Regions from separate parts of the Arthrobacter sp. KBS0702 genome, predicted to be linked through region 1. Evidence: riboswitches for the same ligand, from Rfam matches in the RefSeq annotation. Region 1 holds a riboswitch; each other region holds the start of a gene.
The links. Region 1 has a riboswitch for thiamine pyrophosphate ahead of FFF93_RS09690 (bifunctional hydroxymethylpyrimidine kinase/phosphomethylpyrimidine kinase). Riboswitches for the same ligand answer to the same signal wherever they lie in the genome.
Positions count from the first base shown of each region.

Region 2: linked by a shared signal. The riboswitch ahead of thiO (glycine oxidase ThiO) and the one ahead of FFF93_RS09690 (bifunctional hydroxymethylpyrimidine kinase/phosphomethylpyrimidine kinase) in region 1 are both predicted to bind thiamine pyrophosphate.
Region 3: linked by a shared signal. The riboswitch ahead of FFF93_RS15670 (ECF transporter S component) and the one ahead of FFF93_RS09690 (bifunctional hydroxymethylpyrimidine kinase/phosphomethylpyrimidine kinase) in region 1 are both predicted to bind thiamine pyrophosphate.

Region 1 covers NZ_CP042172.1:2,114,990-2,121,110, forward strand. The annotation lists gene FFF93_RS09690 (bifunctional hydroxymethylpyrimidine kinase/phosphomethylpyrimidine kinase) at 1-1,312, opposite strand, end outside; TPP riboswitch at 1,413-1,510, opposite strand; gene FFF93_RS09695 (Rne/Rng family ribonuclease) at 1,657-4,992, opposite strand; gene FFF93_RS09700 (vitamin K epoxide reductase family protein) at 5,469-6,121, shown strand, end outside.
Region 2 covers NZ_CP042172.1:2,572,407-2,578,527, forward strand. The annotation lists gene mctP (monocarboxylate uptake permease MctP) at 1-205, opposite strand, end outside; gene FFF93_RS11775 (DUF3311 domain-containing protein) at 202-483, opposite strand; gene FFF93_RS11780 (thiazole synthase) at 668-1,477, opposite strand; gene thiS (sulfur carrier protein ThiS) at 1,483-1,719, opposite strand; gene thiO (glycine oxidase ThiO) at 1,716-2,978, opposite strand; TPP riboswitch at 2,970-3,090, opposite strand; gene thiE (thiamine phosphate synthase) at 3,117-3,833, shown strand; gene FFF93_RS11800 (ferritin-like fold-containing protein) at 3,830-4,501, opposite strand; gene FFF93_RS11805 (RNB domain-containing ribonuclease) at 4,543-6,069, shown strand.
Region 3 covers NZ_CP042172.1:3,388,237-3,394,357, forward strand. The annotation lists gene FFF93_RS15660 (energy-coupling factor transporter transmembrane protein EcfT) at 1-754, opposite strand, end outside; gene FFF93_RS15665 (ABC transporter ATP-binding protein) at 751-2,394, opposite strand; gene FFF93_RS15670 (ECF transporter S component) at 2,394-3,026, opposite strand; TPP riboswitch at 3,095-3,236, opposite strand; gene FFF93_RS15675 (heme-degrading domain-containing protein) at 3,336-3,893, shown strand; gene FFF93_RS15680 (DUF4235 domain-containing protein) at 3,930-4,193, shown strand; gene mnhG (monovalent cation/H(+) antiporter subunit G) at 4,231-4,629, opposite strand; gene FFF93_RS15690 (monovalent cation/H+ antiporter complex subunit F) at 4,619-4,897, opposite strand; gene FFF93_RS15695 (Na+/H+ antiporter subunit E) at 4,894-5,439, opposite strand; gene FFF93_RS15700 (Na+/H+ antiporter subunit D) at 5,436-6,121, opposite strand, start outside.

The DNA.
Region 1 (6,121 bases):
CAGGGGCACCGGCGCCGAGGTACTCCTGATGCAAGGTGGCGCCCACTTCGGCGTAGAGCCAGAAGCACGGCAGCGCCGCCGCCACGAGGACCCCGTAGCTGCCGGCGAGGGAGGCCGCATGCAGATGGTCCACGTACGCCTTGGTGACGGGGCCCTGTGTCTGCTCAACAGCCCGGTCGGCCAGCCAGTTCCGGTGCAGTTCGGATTCGACCTCGAGGCACTGCTGCGCCGACCGGGACCAGAACAGCTGTTCGGCTTCCGACGGCGCGAGGGCCGCCGCGCGGGACAGCACCCGCGAGTAGCCGTTGAGGTACAGGGCGTCCTGGCTGAGGTAGTAGGCGAACTCGCGTTCGGGCAGGGTGCCGTCTGCGAGGCCACGAATGAAGTCCAGGCCGTAGATCGCGGCCAGCCCGTCGGCGGCGGCCCCGTCGAGGACCGCGGCGAAGTCGCCTTCGGCCTGGAACGCGGGCGCCCCCAGGGCTGCGGCCTGCTGCAGGTGGTGGAAATGGTGCACCGGACCGTTGCCCCGTCCGACGTCGAGGCGCCCCGCTTCCCGCAGCGCTCCGACCAGCCACGGCTTGGCCTCACGCAGTGATGCCGCCCAGTCCCCCGTCCTGGCCTGCACCGTGGCCAGCGCCGAGGACAGCGAGCAACCGGTGCCGTGGCTGTTCCGGGTGGCGATCCGCTGGCCCGGCACCACCACCGTCTCCTGGCCGAGCAGTCCCCCGGTGTTGACGAGCGCGTCGGGGCAGCCGCCGCCGTCGTCAGCTCCCCCGGCCTGGAGGTGGCCGCCCTTGACCAGGACTGTGGTGCCTGTCAGGGCCGCGAGCCGCTTGCCCTGGTCCAGCGCGCCGGCCCAGTCCGCGGCGTGTTCTTCGCCGAGCAACATGGCCAGTTCGGCGAGGTTCGGGGTGATGAGGTCCGCGAGCGGAAGCAGGGCCCGCAGGGCGGTCTCGGCCGATTCCTGCAGCAGCCGGTCGCCGCTGGTGGCCACCATCACCGGGTCCAGGACCACGACGGCGGGGCGGACCCGTTCGAGCCAGGCACGGACGGCGTCGATCACCGCGGCGTCACCGAGCATGCCGATTTTGACGGCGTCGATGGTGATGTCGTCGCTGATCGCGTCCAGCTGGGATGTCAGGAACGACGCCGGCGGCACATGGACGGACCGGACGCCCTGGGTGTTTTGGGCGGTCAGCGCCGTGATGGCGGCCATGCCGTAGCCGCCGAGCGCGGCGATGCTCTTCAGGTCGGCCTGGATGCCCGCGCCGCCGGAGGGGTCCGAGCCTGCGATGGCGAGGACCCTCGGAATCGGGGGCGCGGCGGGCAGGCCTGCTGCCGGGGCGCCGTGTGCGGGAGCCGGGAAGGCGGTCTGCAGGATGGACTGGGCGTGGGCCGCTGGAGCCTGGGTCGATGAAGACAAGAGACATCCCTTCGCCGGTGTTAACCGGACAGGTTCAACGGGTCTGGATCTCAGCCGGCTCGTTGCTCGGCACCCCGTGTCAGTCCCCCAGCCTAGCGTTCCCTGCCCGGCCGCGTCCGCTCGGCGGCGGTTTTTACCCGGGCCCGTTAACGAACTCGCGGGTACCGTCCCGGCTCGACGCGATGCTGCGTCGAGTCCGGGCGGTACCCGCGAGTGGTGGTGCCTGGCTGGTGCTAGAGCTCCGAAGCGGGAACGCCGACGCCAAGGATGATCGGCTCGCTGGCCGCGGGCTTGGCAGCCGCCTTCGCCGGCTCCGGGGCCTTGGCTTCGTGGACCGAGCCGGCGGCAGCCGACGGAGCAGTCGCGCGCTGCTGCACGGACGTCTCGTTGGCAGCGCCCTGGGCCCGGCTGGCGCTCCGGTTCCGGCGGACCCGCCGCGGCGCGGTGGTGTCCGCGGCCGCAGCCTGCGCTACGGGTGCCATGGCGACCGGCGCTTTGGCATCTTGGCGGGCCGGAGCCTTCGCGGCCTCCTGGCGGGCCGGAGCCTGCGCGGCCGGAGCCTTGGCGGCCTCCTGGCGGGAGGGAGCCTGCGGCTCGCGGGTGCGGGCACTCGGCGGCTGGATCCGGGCAGTCCGGGCGCGACCGCGGCCACGGGTGGCGCGGGACGGTGCTGCTGCGGCCGGTTCGGCGGGTTCCGCGGCGGGGGCCGCGGCGGGCTCGGCTGGTGCTTCGGGCGCCTCGGCGGCCGGAACCGCTGCCGCCGTCTTGCCCGCCTCGGCGTCGCCCAGGTTGGCGAATGCCTCGGTGAGCAGATCCAGGGTCAGCGCCGGCTGCTGGGCCTCCTCGGCGTGCTCGACGAAGGGCAGCGCAACCTGCTCGCCGCCGAAGGTCAACACGGCGGCCGGACGCCCGGCAGCCTCCTCCGTTGAGGCAACTTCCACGGCCGCGTCCAGCGCAGCCTGGCGGGTTTCGGCGTCGGGCGCTGCAGTCGCGTCGCCGTCGTGCAGGTGGGCGGCGTGCGCGGCGGCGGCGATGTTCGCCAGCGCTGCGCGGGTCGCCTCAGCTTTGGCGTGACGCTCGGCCTCGGTGGGCTCCGGGTGCACGGCAGCGGGTGCGGACTGCTCGTCCGAGCCCTGGCCGCCCCGGCCGCGGCGGCGCTTGCGCTCGGTCCGCCCGGCGGGCTGGTGCTCGGCCCGCGGGACGTGGTGTTCCGCGGCGACGGTGTTGGCGCGGCGGTGTTCGACAGGCTCGTCATGGGTGACGACGCCGCGGCCGGCGCAGGCTTCACACTGTTCGCCGAAGACTTCCAGCAGCCCGGTGCCCATCCGCTTGCGGGTCATCTGCACGAGGCCCAGGGAGGTCACCTCGGCCACCTGGTGCTTGGTCCGGTCCCGGCCCAGGCACTCCACCATGCGGCGCAGCACGAGGTCACGGTTGGATTCGAGCACCATGTCGATGAAGTCGATGACGATGATGCCGCCGATGTCCCGGAGCCGGAGCTGGCGGACGACTTCCTCGGCCGCTTCCAGGTTGTTCTTGGTGACGGTTTCCTCGAGGTTGCCGCCGCTGCCGGTGAACTTGCCGGTGTTGACGTCCACCACGGTCATGGCTTCGGTGCGGTCGATCACGAGGGACCCGCCGGAGGGCAGGAAGACCTTGCGGTCCAGTGCCTTGTGGATCTGCTCGTCGATGCGCCAGGCCGCGAAGATGTCCGTGTCTTTGGTCCACTTCTCGAGGCGGCCCACCAGGTCCGGAGCCACGTAGGTGACGTAGGCCTCGATCGTGTCCCAGGCTTCCTCGCCGGAGACGATCAGCTTGGAGAAGTCCTCGTTGAACACGTCGCGGACCACCTTGATGGTCAGGTCCGGTTCACCGTAGAGCAGTTCGGGGGCCAGGATCTTGGTGGATGTGGACTGGCTCTCGATGCCCTCCCACTGGGCGCGCAGACGGTTGATGTCATGCGTCAGCTCTTCCTCCGAGGCCCCCTCGGCGGCGGTGCGGACGATCACGCCCGCGCTCTCCGGGAGGCGGTCCTTGAGGATCCGCTTGAGGCGGTTGCGTTCGACGTCGGGCAGCTTGCGGGAGATGCCGGTCATGGAGCCGCCGGGGACGTAGACGAGGTAGCGGCCGGGCAGCGAGATCTGGCTGGTCAGGCGGGCGCCCTTGTGGCCGACCGGGTCCTTGGTGACCTGGACCAGCACGGAGTCGCCGGACTTGAGCGCGTTTTCGATCCGGCGCTGCTTGCCCTCGAGGTTGACGGCGTCCCAGTTGACCTCGCCGGCGTACAGCACGGCGTTGCGGCCGCGTCCGATGTCGACGAAGGCGGCCTCCATGGACGGCAGCACGTTCTGGACCTTGCCCAGGTAGACGTTGCCGATCAGGGAGTCTTGCTGGGTCTTGGAGACGAAGTGCTCGGCCAGCACGCCGTCCTCAAGGACGCCGATCTGGATTCTGTCGTCGCGCTGGCGGACGATCATCTGCCGGTCCACGGACTCGCGGCGGGCCAGGAACTCGGCCTCGGTGATGACCGTGCGGCGGCGGCCGGTGTCGCGGGATTCGCGGCGGCGCTGTTTCTTGGCCTCCAGGCGGGTGGAACCCTTGACGGAGGTGACGCGGTTGCTGGGCGGGGCCTCGCTGATCGCGCGCGGGGCACGAACGCGGGTCACCGTGTTGGGCGGATCGTCATCCCCGCCGCCGGTCAGTTCTAGGTCCTGGTCGCCGCGGCGGCGACGGCGGCGGCGGCGGGAGGTCACGCCGTCCTCGAGGGTGCCCTCGGTGTCCTCGCCGGACTCCGCTGCGTCATCTGCCTCGGTGTCCGACTCGCCTGCGCGGCTGCGGCCGCGGCGTCCACGGCTGCGGCGGCGTCGGCGGCTGCCGGCGTCGTCGCCCTCGGCTTCTTCGTCCTCTTCCTCTTCCGCGTCCTCGGCTGCGGCCGGGGCCGGGCGGACGACGGCGGTCAGGTCCGGGGCCTGGAAGATCATGGACGTGACGGCGCCGGGCGCGAGGAAGAGCGAGGGAGCTTCAGCGGTTTCGGCGGAAACCTCGGCGGCTGGCGCCTTCTCCGCAGTCTCGGCGACGTCGGGGGTCGCGGCCGTCTCGGGGGCAGCGTGAGCGACGTCGGTCGCCGGAACGGATTCGGCCTGTGCGGCCTCGTCGGTCTCCGCGGCCACCGGAGCGGCCTTGGCGCGGGAGGCCCGGCGGCGGACCGGCTTTTCCGGGGCTGCCTCGGCGGCGGGCAGCTCAGCCGGGGCGTCGGCCGCTGACCCAACGACTGCGGGCTCTGCCTCTACTTCGATCTTCTTCCGCGACCGGCTTCGGCGGGCCGGGGCCTTAGCCGGCTCGGCGTCGGCCGGGACTTCGGCGGCGGTGACTTCGGCGGCGTCAGCAACGACGTCGGACGCGCTGGCTGCCGCATCCGCAGCGGCTGCTGATTCGGCGGCTTCCGCCTTGGGCGCCGCCTTGCGCCGGGTTCGGGTGGCCTTCTTCGGCACCTCAGTTGCGGCGGTTTCCGGTGCTTCCTCGGTAACAATTGCTTCGTCGTTACCGGCTACTAGCTGGTCATTATCCATATGTGGCGACACTCCTGCCCCTGGATGTACCGCCACATCCGGTACCCGCGAGGGCAAATATTTGTCAACACCCGCAGGCATTGACAGAAGTCAATTGAGTACCCCCAGGTTCGCACCGGCAGTGGGGTGCGGCAGCCCTGGAAGGCCGGCGAGATTGTTCTGAACCCGTTGATATGTACGTCACAACCAGGTGCCGTCCAATGGCATTGCGGGATAGGACGGATCGAGGGACCCGAAGTATGCCCTGCTCATCATTGGCGGTCTTGAAAACAAAGTCGCCGGACTGAGACGTGAATGTGGATCATGTCCCAGCCACGTTCATTGTCTCACAGGAGCCGCCAAAGCCGGGCTAGGCGGGGCATCCGCCCCGCGCCGTGCACCGAATCACTGGTGCGGGCACGACGCCCACCCGGATTCGCCCAGCCTGCGGCGATACAATCGGCCCAAGAGCACCCGACGCAAAGGATCGAGTTTCCATGCCCAGCATCTCGCACGCCCCGGACGATGTGACCGCCGGCGGGCACGCCACCGGCACGGCCGCGGCGGAGCGCCCCCTCCCGCCGATGACCCGCGACCGCCCGTTCGGCTGGCTCCTGCTGATCACCGGCGTCGTCGGCTGGCTGGCTTCGGGAACGCTGGTGCTCGAAAAGCTGGAAGTCCTGAAGGACCCCAAGCACGTGACGGTGTGTGACGTGAACCCGTGGATCTCGTGCGGCCAGGTGATGCAAACGCCGCAGAGTTCCGTGTTCGGTTTCCCCAATATGTTCATTGGGATTGTCGCCTTCGCGGTCATTATTACGACGGCGATGGGCCTCCTCGCCGGCGCCAAGTTTGCCCGCTGGTACTGGATCGGGTTGCAGACCGGCGTCACGCTGGGCTTCGCGTTTGTGGTGTGGCTCTGGTCCCAGGCGCTGTACTCGATCCACATTCTCTGCCCGTTCTGCATGATCGTGTGGGCCGCGATGATCCCCCTGTTCGTCTGGGTAACCGTGCGCAACGTGAGCCACGGCGTCATCCCGATGCCCGCCGCTGCGGCCCGCATCGTCGGAGACTCCGGCTGGATCGTCACGGCGCTGCTCTACGTCGCCGTGGTCGCCACCATCTTCTTCGCCTTCATCCAGGTCTTCGT
Region 2 (6,121 bases), 460 kb from region 1:
GGAACCAGGTCACCCAGGTTCCGAAGCCCCGGCCGCCAAGGCCCCATTCGTCCAGGCTATGCAGCCCTGTCGTCTTTTCCCGCCGCCACCGCGCGGCAAAGAAACCCAGGACCGCCACCAGGAGGAAGAGGATGATCACAATGGTGAGTGCTACGCCGTTGACCGGCCGGTCCGGGGCCGCCAGCGGCACGCCGGCCCCGTTCACCGTTCCACCCCGTCGGCCAGGCGGCTGCGGACGGATTCGCGGCGACGCCGGTCTTCCTTCGTGACCAGCCAGTAGGAGATCCCCACCAGGGCTGCGGTGACCGGTATCCACGCCATCTGATACCAGTAGAAGAAGGGGATACCGCCCAACCGCGGTTCGTCGTACGAATACGCCGGCACATACAGGGGAACCACGATGGCTATAAGCAAAAGGATTCCGGAAATCACATAGGGACCCGGTCTGGCCGGTCCGCGCGTGGGCACTTCAGGACTGGACATGCACGCCTCCTCGTCGAGGCGGGCCCCCGGAGCGGGAAGGCTTCCCGGGACGTGCCGGCGGCCTGCAGACCTTGTTTCCGCGGTCTTATGCATCAGGATAGACACTGGAGTAATTCTTTGACAGTGCTCGATTACCCTGCATTGTCAGTCCCAGTGCTGTTTTCCGGATCGGCACAGGTATTCCCTACAGGAACTCGGCCCGGCCCTCCATGGCGGACGAGGCGAGGGCATGCTCTCGGCGCGGAATCCGGCCCGCCTTCCGGGCAAGCCTGCCCGCGATGACGGCGTGTTTGAACGCCTCCCCCATCAGCGCCGGGTCCTGGGCGCGGGTCACAGCCGTGGCGAGCAGCACGGCGTCGCAGCCCAGCTCCATCGCGAGCGCGGCATCGGAGGCTGTGCCGATGCCGGCGTCGAGGACCACCGGCACGGAAGCCCGGGAAACGATCAGTTCGATGTTGTGCGGGTTCAGGATGCCCAGTCCGGTGCCGATCGGGGCGCCCAGGGGCATGACGGCGGTCGCGCCTAGGTGTTCCAGCCGGAGGGCCAGTACGGGGTCATCGTTCGTGTAGGCGAAGACCTTGAAGCCGCGGGACACCAGCTGTTCGGTGGCCTCCACGAGTTCCACGGCGTCGGGCAGCAAGGTGTGCTCGTCGGCGATCACCTCGAGCTTCACCCAGTCCGTCTCAAGTGCTTCGCGGGCCAGTTCGGCCGTGAGGACGGCGTCCCGGGCGGTGAAGCAGCCGGCCGTGTTGGGCAGCACGCGGATATTCTGCTCCGCCAGCAGCTGGAACAGCGACCCGGTCTCCGCCGGCGAGTAGCGGCGCATGGCCACCGTGGTGAGTTCCGTGCCGGAGGCCACGAGCGCGGCACCGAGGCCGTGCAGGCTCGGCGCACCGCCGGTGCCCATAATGAGCCGCGAGCCCAGCTCCACCCCGTCCACCGTGAACGGGTCCATGCCGGTCTGCTGCAAAGGCTTCAGCGTTGTTTCTTCCATGGTGTTCATCCTCCCTGGACTGCCGTGACGAGTTCGACGTCGTCGCCCTCGGCGAGCGCCGTCGCGTGCCACTGGCTGCGCGGCACCACCTCGGCGTTGCGGGCGACGGCGACGCCGAGCTGCCGGCCGTCCGTGGCCTGCCCGTTGGCGGCCAGGCTCCGGCCGGTGACGACGCTGACCAGGGCGCTGACCGTGGCGCCGTCGGCGACGGCGTGCTGTTCCCCGTTGAGTTTGATGTTCATGCTGTTGTCCTGTCTTTCGGTGAAAAGTCCTGAGCCGCGGAATCCCGGGGGCCGGAAAAGCGGTCCGGGCGGAACCGGGCCCAGCGCGGGTCCGGCTGCCCGTCCAGCAGCGCCCGGCAGATCGCGGCGGCCGCCGGGGTCAGCAGGACACCGTGCCGGAAGAAGCCGGTGGCAATGATCAGTCCTTCGATGTCCTGCCCGCTTCCGGGGCGGGATGCGCGGCCCAGCAGCGGGGCGTTGTCCGGTGTTCCCGGCCGCGCCCGGGCGGTGGCCTCGAGCAGTTCCAGTTCGGCGACGGCGGGGAGCAGCTGCTGCGCGTCGCGCAGCAGCTGGTACACGCCACCGGCCGAGACGGCGCCAGGGTTCGAGGGTGCATCCTCGCGCTGGGTCGCCCCGATCACGACGGTGCCGTCCGCCCGCGGGACGATGTACACCGGAACCCCCCGGACCAGCCCCCGCACCGTGGAGCGCAAGAGCGGCCGGAGCCGTTCAGGCACCCGGAGCCGGAGGATGTCCCCGTAGACCGGCCGCAGCGGCAAGGCCAGTCCCTCGGGCAAACCCTGCAGGTCCGCCGCCCCGAGGCCGTTGGCCACAATGGTCTCCCCGGCCCGGAGCTCCCCGCCACCCTCGAGGACGACACCGGCGACGCGTCCGCCGTCCCAGAGCAGCCCGCCGGCGCGTCTGGCCACGGCCGTGAACCGGTCGTCCGCGGCCAGCAATGTACCGATCCTGGCCAGCAGCCGGCGCGGGTCAACCTGGTGGTCGGCGGGGATGCCGAAGGCGCAGGAGATGCCGGGGTTGAGCAAGGGCTCGCGGGTACGCGCCTCACGCACGGTCAACGGCTCCACGGCGAGCCCGCAGGCCTGCTGCACCTCCCGCAGGTCCGCGAGCGCCCGGCGGTCGGCCGCGTCCGCGCCGATTGCGAGGGTCGGCGTCGTGAGATACCCGGTGCCGCCCGCCTCCCCCGCGCCGCCGTCCAGGCCGGCGGCGAAGCCGGGCCACAGCCGTGCGGCTTCCAGCATGAGGGCCAGGAGCCCTTCTTCCTGGTAGTGCAGTTCGCTCACGGGCGCCAGCATGCCGGCGGCGGCCCAGCTGGCCCCGCTCCCGGGTGCGGGGTCGATCAGGGCCACCGAACGGCCCGAGCGGCGTGCCTCCCAGGCGATCCCGTGGCCGATCACCCCGCCGCCGATCACGGCGACGTCGTACCACTTCGCTGATGGGCCCGCCGGTGCGGCGGATGGTGAGACGGACAGGTCCATGGGCTTCCTTCCCTACGCCGGTACTAGCCGGATCAGGTCAAGCGGTCGGCTCTGACGCCCTCTCAGCCCTGCGGCCCGGTATCGGGCGGCGCGGGCTCCCGCGGTATTCGCCCAGTTTAGAGGAACTAGGCTTGGAACATGAGCCAAGATGTCCACACCACCGCCCGCCTGTACCTGTGCACCGATGCCCGGAAGGGCCGCGGCGACTTCGAGGATTTCGTCGACGCCGCCTTTGCCGGCGGGGTGGACATCATCCAGTTGCGGGACAAGTCGCTGGAGGCGGCCGAGGAGCTCGAACTGCTGGAGGTCCTGCACTCCGTGGCGCACCGGCACGGCCGGCTCTGGGCCGTGAACGACCGCGCCGACCTCGCCTCGCTGGCCGGGGCACCGGTCTTCCATATCGGCCAAAAAGACATTCCCTTCGCCGCGGCCCGGGAGTTCCTGGGCAAGGGCACCGTGATCGGGATGTCCACGCACACCCCGGAGCAGGTTGACGCCGCCATCGCCGCGGCCCCCGGCCGGAGCGGGCTGGACTACTTCTGTGTGGGGCCGGTCTGGGCCACCCCCACGAAGCCGGGCCGCGCCGCCGTCGGGCTGGACCTGGTGCGCTACGCCGCCGCGGCGATTGAACGGGCCGAGGCCGGGGACAGCGGCAGGGTCTCCGGGGTGGTGCCGTGGTTCGCGATCGGCGGCATCGACCTGTCCAACGTGGAGCAGGTGGTCGACGCCGGCGCCCACCGCATCGTGGTGGTCCGGGCGATTACCGAGGCCGACGATCCCGCCGGGGCAGCGCGGGCGCTGCTCGCCGCGCTCGACGCCGGGGCGGAAGCCAACGCCGGGGCCGCGTCCAACTAGCCCGCGAGCCCCAGCTGGGACATCCGGCGGGAGTGGGCGGCGGCGAGCTCGGCAGTCAGTTCGCGGACGAGCTCTCCGGCCCGTGCCTCGTCCACCCCGGCGAGGCCGCCGAGGAGCGCATGGTCCACGCTGACCCGCTGGGCCTGGGTGAGCGCCTCGCCCAGCAGCCGCCGCGCCCACAGGGCCAGCCGGGAAGCCAGCCGGGGATCATCGGCGAGCGCCGCCTTGAGCCGCTCGCCCAGCACTGCCGTCGCGCCCTCGGACGACTGGATCGTGCGGATCAGGCTTGCCGTGTCGGCGTCGACGTAGCCGGAAATGGACCGGTAGAAATCTGCCGAGACCGTGTCGATCACGTACGCCTTCATCAGCGATTCGTACCAGTCAGAAGGGCGGGTGCGCTCATGGAAATGGTCCACGGACGGCTGGAACGGCAGCATGGCTTCCTCCGCGTCGATGCCAAGCTCCGCCAGTTTCGCGCAGACCAGTTCGAAGTGCTGGAACTCGCTGACGGCAAGGCCGCCCAGCACCGCACGGTCGCGCAGCGTGGGCGAATACCGCGCGTCGGAGGAAAGCCGTTCGAAGGCCGAAAGTTCCCCGTAGGCCATCACGCCCAGCAGGTCCCGGAGAAAACGCGGGTCACGGACGGGGTCGGCCGGGGAAGTGCTCATGCTTCAAGACTAATAGCGGAAATCGGGCTAACCTGATTTTCGTGTCTCATCATCGCCTGACCCCGAGCGTGCGCCAGCAGCAGAACCAATTGGCCCAGGCGCTCAAAGCCCTGCGCACCACGCTGGAGCTGCCGGGTCCGTTCCCGGAAGACGTGCTCCGCGACGCCGAGGCGGCCGTGGCCAGCCATGAGCTGCCGCCACTGGACCTGACGCATGTGGAGTTCGTGACCATCGATCCTGCGTCCTCGACGGACCTGGACCAGGCGTTGTACATTGATCGCGCCGGCGAGGGGTACAAGGTCTTCTACGCGATCGCGGACGTCCCTTCCTTCGTCGCCCCCGGAAGTGCGCTCGACGCCGAAACGCGCCGCCGCGGCCAGACGTTCTACACCCCGGAGGGCCGCATTCCGCTGCACCCCGAGGTCATCAGCGAGGCGGCCGGCAGCCTGCTCGCGGGCCAGCTCTGCGCAGCCTTCGTCTGGGAGTTTGAGCTCGACGCCGCCGCCGAGGTGTCCTCCGTCATGGTGCGCCGGGCACAGGTCCGCAGCCGGGCCAAGCTCAGCTACCACGGCGTGCAGGCTGAACTCGACGGCGGTACCGCGGACCCCCTGCTGCAGTTGCTGAAGGAAGTCGGCAGCAAGCGGGTGGAACTGGAACGCCTGCGCGGCGGGGCCAGCCTGAACATGCCGGAGCAGGAAATCGAGCAGCTGCCCGACGGCGGCTACCGGATTGTCGCTGCCCCGCCACTGCCGGTGGAGGACTGGAACGCCCAGATCTCGCTGATGACCGGCATGGCCGCCGCGGAGCTGATGCTCCGGGGCAAGGTGGGCATCCTGCGCACCATGCCCGCACCGGACGAGCGTTCGCTGCGGCATTTCCGGCGCCAGACCGGCGCCCTCGGCAAACCCTGGGACGGGCAGGTCAGCTACGGGGAATACCTGCGCACCCTGGACCCCACTGACCCCCGCCAGCTGGCGATTGTCCACTCGGCCGGCATGCTCTTCCGCGGTGCCGGTTATACCCCTTTCGACGGCCAGGTCCCGGAGGACGCGATCCAGTCGGCCATCGGCGCGGCGTATGCCCACTCCACCGCCCCGCTGCGGCGCCTGATCGACCGCTTCGTCCTCGTCATCTGCGAGGCGCTGTCCAACGGCGCAGAGGTTCCCGGCTGGGCCCGCGAGGCGCTCCCCTCGCTGCCGGCCATCATGGCAGCCTCGGACCAGCTTGCCGCCAAGCTGGAACGGTTGTCGCTGGACACGGTGGAAGCCGCTCTGCTGATCAACCACATCGGGCAGGAGTTTGATGCCGTCGTGATTTCCGGCTCAAAGCCGGCCAAGAACGGCACGGCGGGGTCAGACGGCAACGGGAACGGCACCAGCAACGGCAAGGCAAACGCAACCGGGAAGGGGAACGGCAACGGGAACGGCCCGTCCGGGATCGTGCAGATCGCCGAGCCCGCGGTGACGGCCCGCTGCCCCGGTGAACTCGAATCCGGCACCCAGGTCCGGGTGCGCGTTGTGTCCTCGGACATCGCTAAGCGGGAAGTCCGGCTGGAGCTCGTCGGCTGATTCTTCGGCGACGGTTCGGTCCCGGCTCCGCGCCTGCGGGGCACACAGCCGC
Region 3 (6,121 bases), 1.3 Mb from region 1:
CGGCCACGGCGGCCCCCGCGATCAGCACGCCGCCCAGTACCACCCACGCGTCCAGCCAGCTAAACGTCGCCTCCCGAGCCCAGGTCCGCTCCGCGCCGCCGAAGCCGCGCGCTTCCATGGTCACCGCGAGCCGGGAAGCGCGGCGGACCGCCTGGACCAGCAGCCCGAAGCTTTGCCCCAGCGTGGCCCTCAGCCGCTGCACCGGATTTCCGTGCGAGCCCACTCCCCGGGCCCGGCGGGCCATGCCGATGGTCTGCCACTCTTCGGCCATAACGCCCACCAGCCGCATTGCGGCGAGGGTGCCCAGGACGAAGCGGTGCGGCAGTTTGGCCTGCTGCGCCAGGGCGTCGGCCAGGTCCGTCGGGTCCGTGCAACTCATCAGCAGGACTGCGGGCAGGGCGATCGCGAGGCCGCGCAACAGGAACCCGAGCCCGAGCTGCAGCGAGCCTTCGCTGATGGACCAGACGCCGACGTCGAGCAGTGTCCTTCCGTGGTCCGCGGCCAGGATCGCGGTGCTCCAGCCGCCCACTGCCGCCGCAAGGATCAGCGGCCAGCCGCGCTGCCAGAGCAGGGCCAGGGTCAGGCCGGCGAGCGGGAGCAGCAGGAGTTCGAACGCGAGCGCCACCGACGCGGAGACCCAGTCGATGGACAGCGCCAGCGCCACGGTGATGAACAGGACGCCGGAGAACTTGGCCAGCGGGTTGGCGCGGGTCAGCAGGGCTTTGTTGCCACGCAGTGTCAGGGTGTCCCTCACGGCGCCGCCACCCCCGGCGTCGTCCGGCCGGGCAGACCGGGCAGCCCGGGTTGCGGGGCGCCGAGGGTGAGCTCGGTGCCGCCGAGGACCTGGCTGAATTCCGCGTCATGGGTCACCGAGACGACGGCGGTGCCGGCGTCGAGCAGCTCGGAGAGGAAGGAAGCCAGCTCAGCCCAGGTGTTGGCGTCCTGGCCGAAGGTGGGTTCGTCCAACACCAGCACCTGCGGGTGGGCGGCGAGCACGGTGGCCACCGAGAGCCGCCGTTTTTCGCCGCCGGAGAGTGTGTAGGGATTGGCGTCCACGAGGTCGCGCAGCCGCAGGCGCTCCAGCAGTTCGTCCACCCGCTCTTCGCCCCGGCCCAGATGGCGGGGGCCGAACATCAGTTCGTCCAGCACCCGACCGGTGACGAACTGGTGCTCGGGTTCCTGGAACACCGTGCCGATCCTGGCGATCAACTGCTGGGCCTTCCACTTGTACGGATCGATGCCGGCGCCGGCGCTCAGCTCGGTGGTGGCGGACACGGCCCCCGCAACCGGCGCCAGCAGCCCGGCCAGGGTCAGGGCGAAGGTTGACTTTCCGCAGCCGTTGGGGCCGGTGATGGTCAGCGCCTGCCCGGCCCTGACCTGGGCCGTAATCCCGGACTGCACCGGTACCGGCGGGACAGTCCGGAAGCCCGCCAGCAGGCCGGTGCGGCGCGGGCGTTGGCGGGAGACGGCCAGCCCCTCGGCGGCCAGCAGCAGCTGGGCGGGCCCTTGACCCGCCGCGGCAACTCCGCCCGCGCCGGTGTCCGCGGTGCGCGCCCGCGCGGCCGGCACATGGCCGGGCACCCAGACGCCGGCGGCGATGAGCATGTCCCGCGCCTGCTCCAGGACCTGGTCCGGCGGGCCGTCCAGGAGCACGGCGGAGTCCCCGGCGGACCCCGGCTGCAGCACGACGATCCGGTCCACGAGGTCTTTCCAGACGGCGACGCGGTGCTCCACCACCACCAGCGTGGCCCCGGTCTTGTCCAGGCAGCGCCCCACGGCGTCGCGGACCTCCAGGACGCCGGCCGGGTCGAGGTTTGCGGTGGGTTCGTCCAGCAGCAGCAGGCCCGGCCGCATCGCAAGGATGCCGGCGAGCGCCAGCCGCTGCTTCTGCCCGCCGGAGAGCGCCGACGTCGGATGGTCCAGCGGCAGCCGCCCCAGCCCGACGTCGTCAAGCGCTTCCGCCACCCGCCGCCAAATCTCCGCCGGCGGAACGGCGAGGTTCTCGGCCCCGAAGGCGACGTCGTCGCCCAGGCGCGAGAGCACCACCTGGGTTTCCGGGTCCTGCTGCATGAGCCCCGCCCGGCCGCGCCGTGCCCTCGGCGGGGCCCCGTCGATCAGCAGGCTGCCGGTCTCGTCGGAGTCCTCGGCGTCGGGGGAGCCAGCCCCGGAAGGGCCGGCGGCGGAGGTGTCGGCGGTGCTGTCCCCCAGCACCCCGGCCAGAGCGTGCAGCAGCGTGGACTTGCCGGCCCCGGAGGGGCCCAGCAGCAGGACACGCTCGCCCGGGCTGATGTCCAGGTCCAGTCCGCTGACGGCGGGTCGGCGCCGGCCGGCGTGCCGCCAGCCCCAGCCGCGGGCGGTGACCGCGGCCGGGTGGACGGCGTAGTCTGCGGGCATCAGGAGAAGACGGGTTCCGATGCCGCCTTGCGGGACGCGAACGAGGCCAGCACGCCGGTCTTGGCGAGCCCGCGGGTGGCCAGCCAGGACAGTCCGCCGGCAATCACGGCTCCGGAGATGGCGCAGAAGACGATGTAGGCGAGCTTGTCACCGGGTTCGTAGGCGATGTTCCAGCCCCAGGGCAGGAAGGAGTCGTTCAGGCCGCAGAACAGGCCCGCGCCGGCGCCGGCCAGCAGGGACACCGGCAGGTTGAACTTCTTGTAGAGGAAGGCGGCGAAGATGAGTTCGGCGCCGAGACCCTGCAGGATTCCGGAGATCAACACTGTGGTGCCGTACTGCGAGCCCATGATCAGCTCGCCGGTGGCGGCCACCGCTTCGCAGAACAGCGCAGCGCCCGGTTTGCGGACGACGAGCATGCCCAGGATTGCCGGGAGCATCCAGCCTCCGGCGTAGAGCCCGGTCAGCGGCGGGTAGACCGCGGTCAGCGGGGCCGTCACGAGGTTGGCGCCCTGGTCCCAGGCCCAGAAAATCACGCCGCCGGCAACAGCGATCAACGCGGCCAGCACAATGTCGACCACGCGCCAGCTGTATTTGCCGGCGGCCAGTGTTTGCTTTGCAGAAATATCAGTCATATCGTCCTCCTGAGGTACAGGAGGGGAGGGCGTTCCGGCTGCACGCGGCTTTCGCCACGGATGCCGGGCACCCCGAGAACTCGACTCCCTTGCGCCGGTACTAACCGGATCAGGTTCGAGGGTCTGCGGCTGTCCGCACTCTCAGCGCCCACTTACGGTTCACCGGATTGCTCCAGTGATGCCGACGGCGGCGCTCCCCTGTCGTATTAAAATCACCCTTGTGGGCTGGGCCAGTTTACACCCGCCGGAGCCCAAGTGACTCGCAGCTGGGGTTGCGCAGCGGCACCCACCTAACGGAAGCTGAATCCCATGAGCGAGGCCCCCGTTCCTTCCCCCGACTACGACCCGGACTCCGCGGAACCGCAGCCGCCCGGGTCCCTGGCCGCGCTCATCGGCCGGATCCTGACGGAAATCGACGAACTGCAGTTCCGCTCCTTCAGCAAGGACGACGCCCTGGAGCTCGGGTTCCTGCTGGTGGAACTCGGCCGGCGACGCAACCACCCCATCGCCATCGACATCACCAAGGGTGAGCAGGTACTTTTCCACGCGGCGCTCGAAGGCGCCACGCCGGACAACGAGCGCTGGATCAGGGCGAAGCAGCGCACGGCCTCCCGGTACGAAGTCCCGTCGCTGCTGGTGGGCCTCCGGGCCAGGGCCGCCGGGCGGAGGATCGAGGACAACGCCTGGTTCGACCAGCAGGAATTTGCCGCCCACGGCGGCTCCTTTCCGATCTACCTGCGCGGGACGGGGGCTGTCGGCACGGTCACGGTTTCGGGGCTGCCGCAGAAGGCCGACCACCAGCTGGTGGTCGAGGCCCTGACCGAAATCCTCAACCGTTCGGACACCACGGCAGGGACGCTAGGCTAGGGGAAGCCCTGTTCCCTCCCGCAAGGAGTACGACGTATGAACATCTTCATCAAACTGCTTGGCACCGGCATCAGCCTCGTCGCCGGTTTCGTCGGCACCAAGGTGGTCGACACCGTCTGGGAAAAGACCACCGGCAATAAGCCGCCCAAGGGCCACGACGACGACGTCCCCACCACGCTGCGCCAGGCCCTGACCTTCGCCCTGATTTCGGCCTCGGTCAGCGCCATCATCCAGGTCCTCGCCAACCGCGGCACGCAGCGCGCGATCACCCGCTTCGCCAAAACCCAGGACATCGTCTAAGCCGCCTCGCACGGGGCAAACCGCCCAGGGCAATCCGTCACTCGACGTCGTCGTCGGTAAATCCGCTTTTGCCGGCCGCCTGCTGCACCACGGCCTCCAGCTCGTCTGCGCTGAGCAGTTCGGGGTGGAGGTGTTTGGTGCGGTAGCCGGCCCGGCCCACCATGTGGGCCGAGACCGGCACGGTGAGCAGTTGGAAAATCCACGCCACCACCAGCACCGGCCACACCCACCAGGTGCGCAGTTGCAGCCCCACGGCGCAGAGCAGCAGGAACAACCCCAGGACCTGAGGTTTGGTCGCGGCGTGCATCCGGCTCATCAGGTCGGGGAAGCGCAGCAGGCCTATGGCCGCGCCGAGGGACATCAGCGCCCCCAGCACCATGAACACAGCCGAGACGGTATCGATCACGGCGTCGGCGGAGAACGTCTCAGGATTCATTGGGCTGCTTCCTCCGGTCTGCCACAAAACGGGCCACCGTCACCGAGCCCACAAAGCCGATGATGGAGATGGACACCAGGAGCATCAGGTTGTTCAGGTGCCGGTTGACTGCCATGTCAATGCACAGCGCCGCGCCCAAGATGGCGAGCAGCACGTCGGCTGCGAGCACACGGTCCAGCAGCGAGGGCCCGCGCGCGATGCGGATGATCGCGCCGCCCGCGGCGAGCGACAGCACGACGGCGGTGACGGCCAGGACCAGGGGCATCATGCGCCCACCTCCTGTTTCAGGGCGGTCAATTCGGCCGGGGTGCCCATGATCCGGATCAGTCCGGCCTCGGTGTCGCGGACCTCCTTGCGGAGCTTGGCGGCGTCCTCGGCGTCGCGGACGTTAATGCCGTGGATGTAGAGCGTGGACGTGGACCTGTCCACCTCCACCACCAGCGACCCCGGGATCAGCGAGATGACGTGCCCGGTGGCGGTCACCAGCAGGTCGGAGTGGCTCCGGAGCGGGACGGCGACGACGGCGCTGATCACCCGCGGCCCCTTGACCAGGGCCAGGAACAGGACCTGGAAACTGGCCGCCACGACTTTGCCCAGGAAAACCACGGCGAACGGTACGGCGCGCAGCACGTTGAATCGACCGCCCAGCTCCACCGGCGGCAGGTAAAAGAGCCGCGCCACCACCACGGCGATCAGGGCGCCGAAGAGCAGGTTGCCCGCGCTGAAGTCCTGCCAGAGGGCGCCCCAGACGATGACGAGCCAGACCAGCAGCGGCAGTTCCTGGCGCAGCGAGATTCTCTTTCGCGTCATTTCGGCCCCTCCTGCCGCGGCATCTGCGCGATGACCGGAACCGGGGCTTCGTCCCCCAGCACGGCCTGGATGTAGGAGGACCGGTCCAGCATCTCCGAGGCCGACTGCCCGGCCACCCTGAACAGCGGCCCTGCAAAGACCGTCAGCGCCACCCCGAACAGCACCAGGGCCAGGGTGGAACCCACCATGGTGCGCGGCAGCAGGGTCACGTTCTGCTGGCCGGCGCGGTCACCTGTGGCCTGGCTGCCGGGGCCGGCGAGCAGCACGGGGTCCGGGTGTTCGGCGTCCTCGGGCTTGCGCCAGAACGCACGGTTCCAGACCCTGGCGATGGCCAGCAGGGTCAGCAGGCTGGTCAGCACACCGCCTGCCACCAGGGCGTAGGCCAGCGGGGTCCCCAGGGCGACGCCGGCCTGCAGCAGGCCAAGCTTGCCAAGGAACCCGGAGAGCGGCGGGATGCCGGCCAGGTTCATGGCCGGCACGAAGAACAGCACGGCCAGCAGCGGCGAGAGCTTGGCGAGCCCTGCGATCCGGTCCACCGAGGAACTCCCGGCACGACGCTCGATCAGGCCGGTCACGAGGAACAGGCTGGTCTGGATGGTGATGTGGTGCGCCACGTAGAACACCGCGGCCCCGAGTCCGGCGACGGAGGACATCGCCAGGCCGAACACCATATAGCCGATGT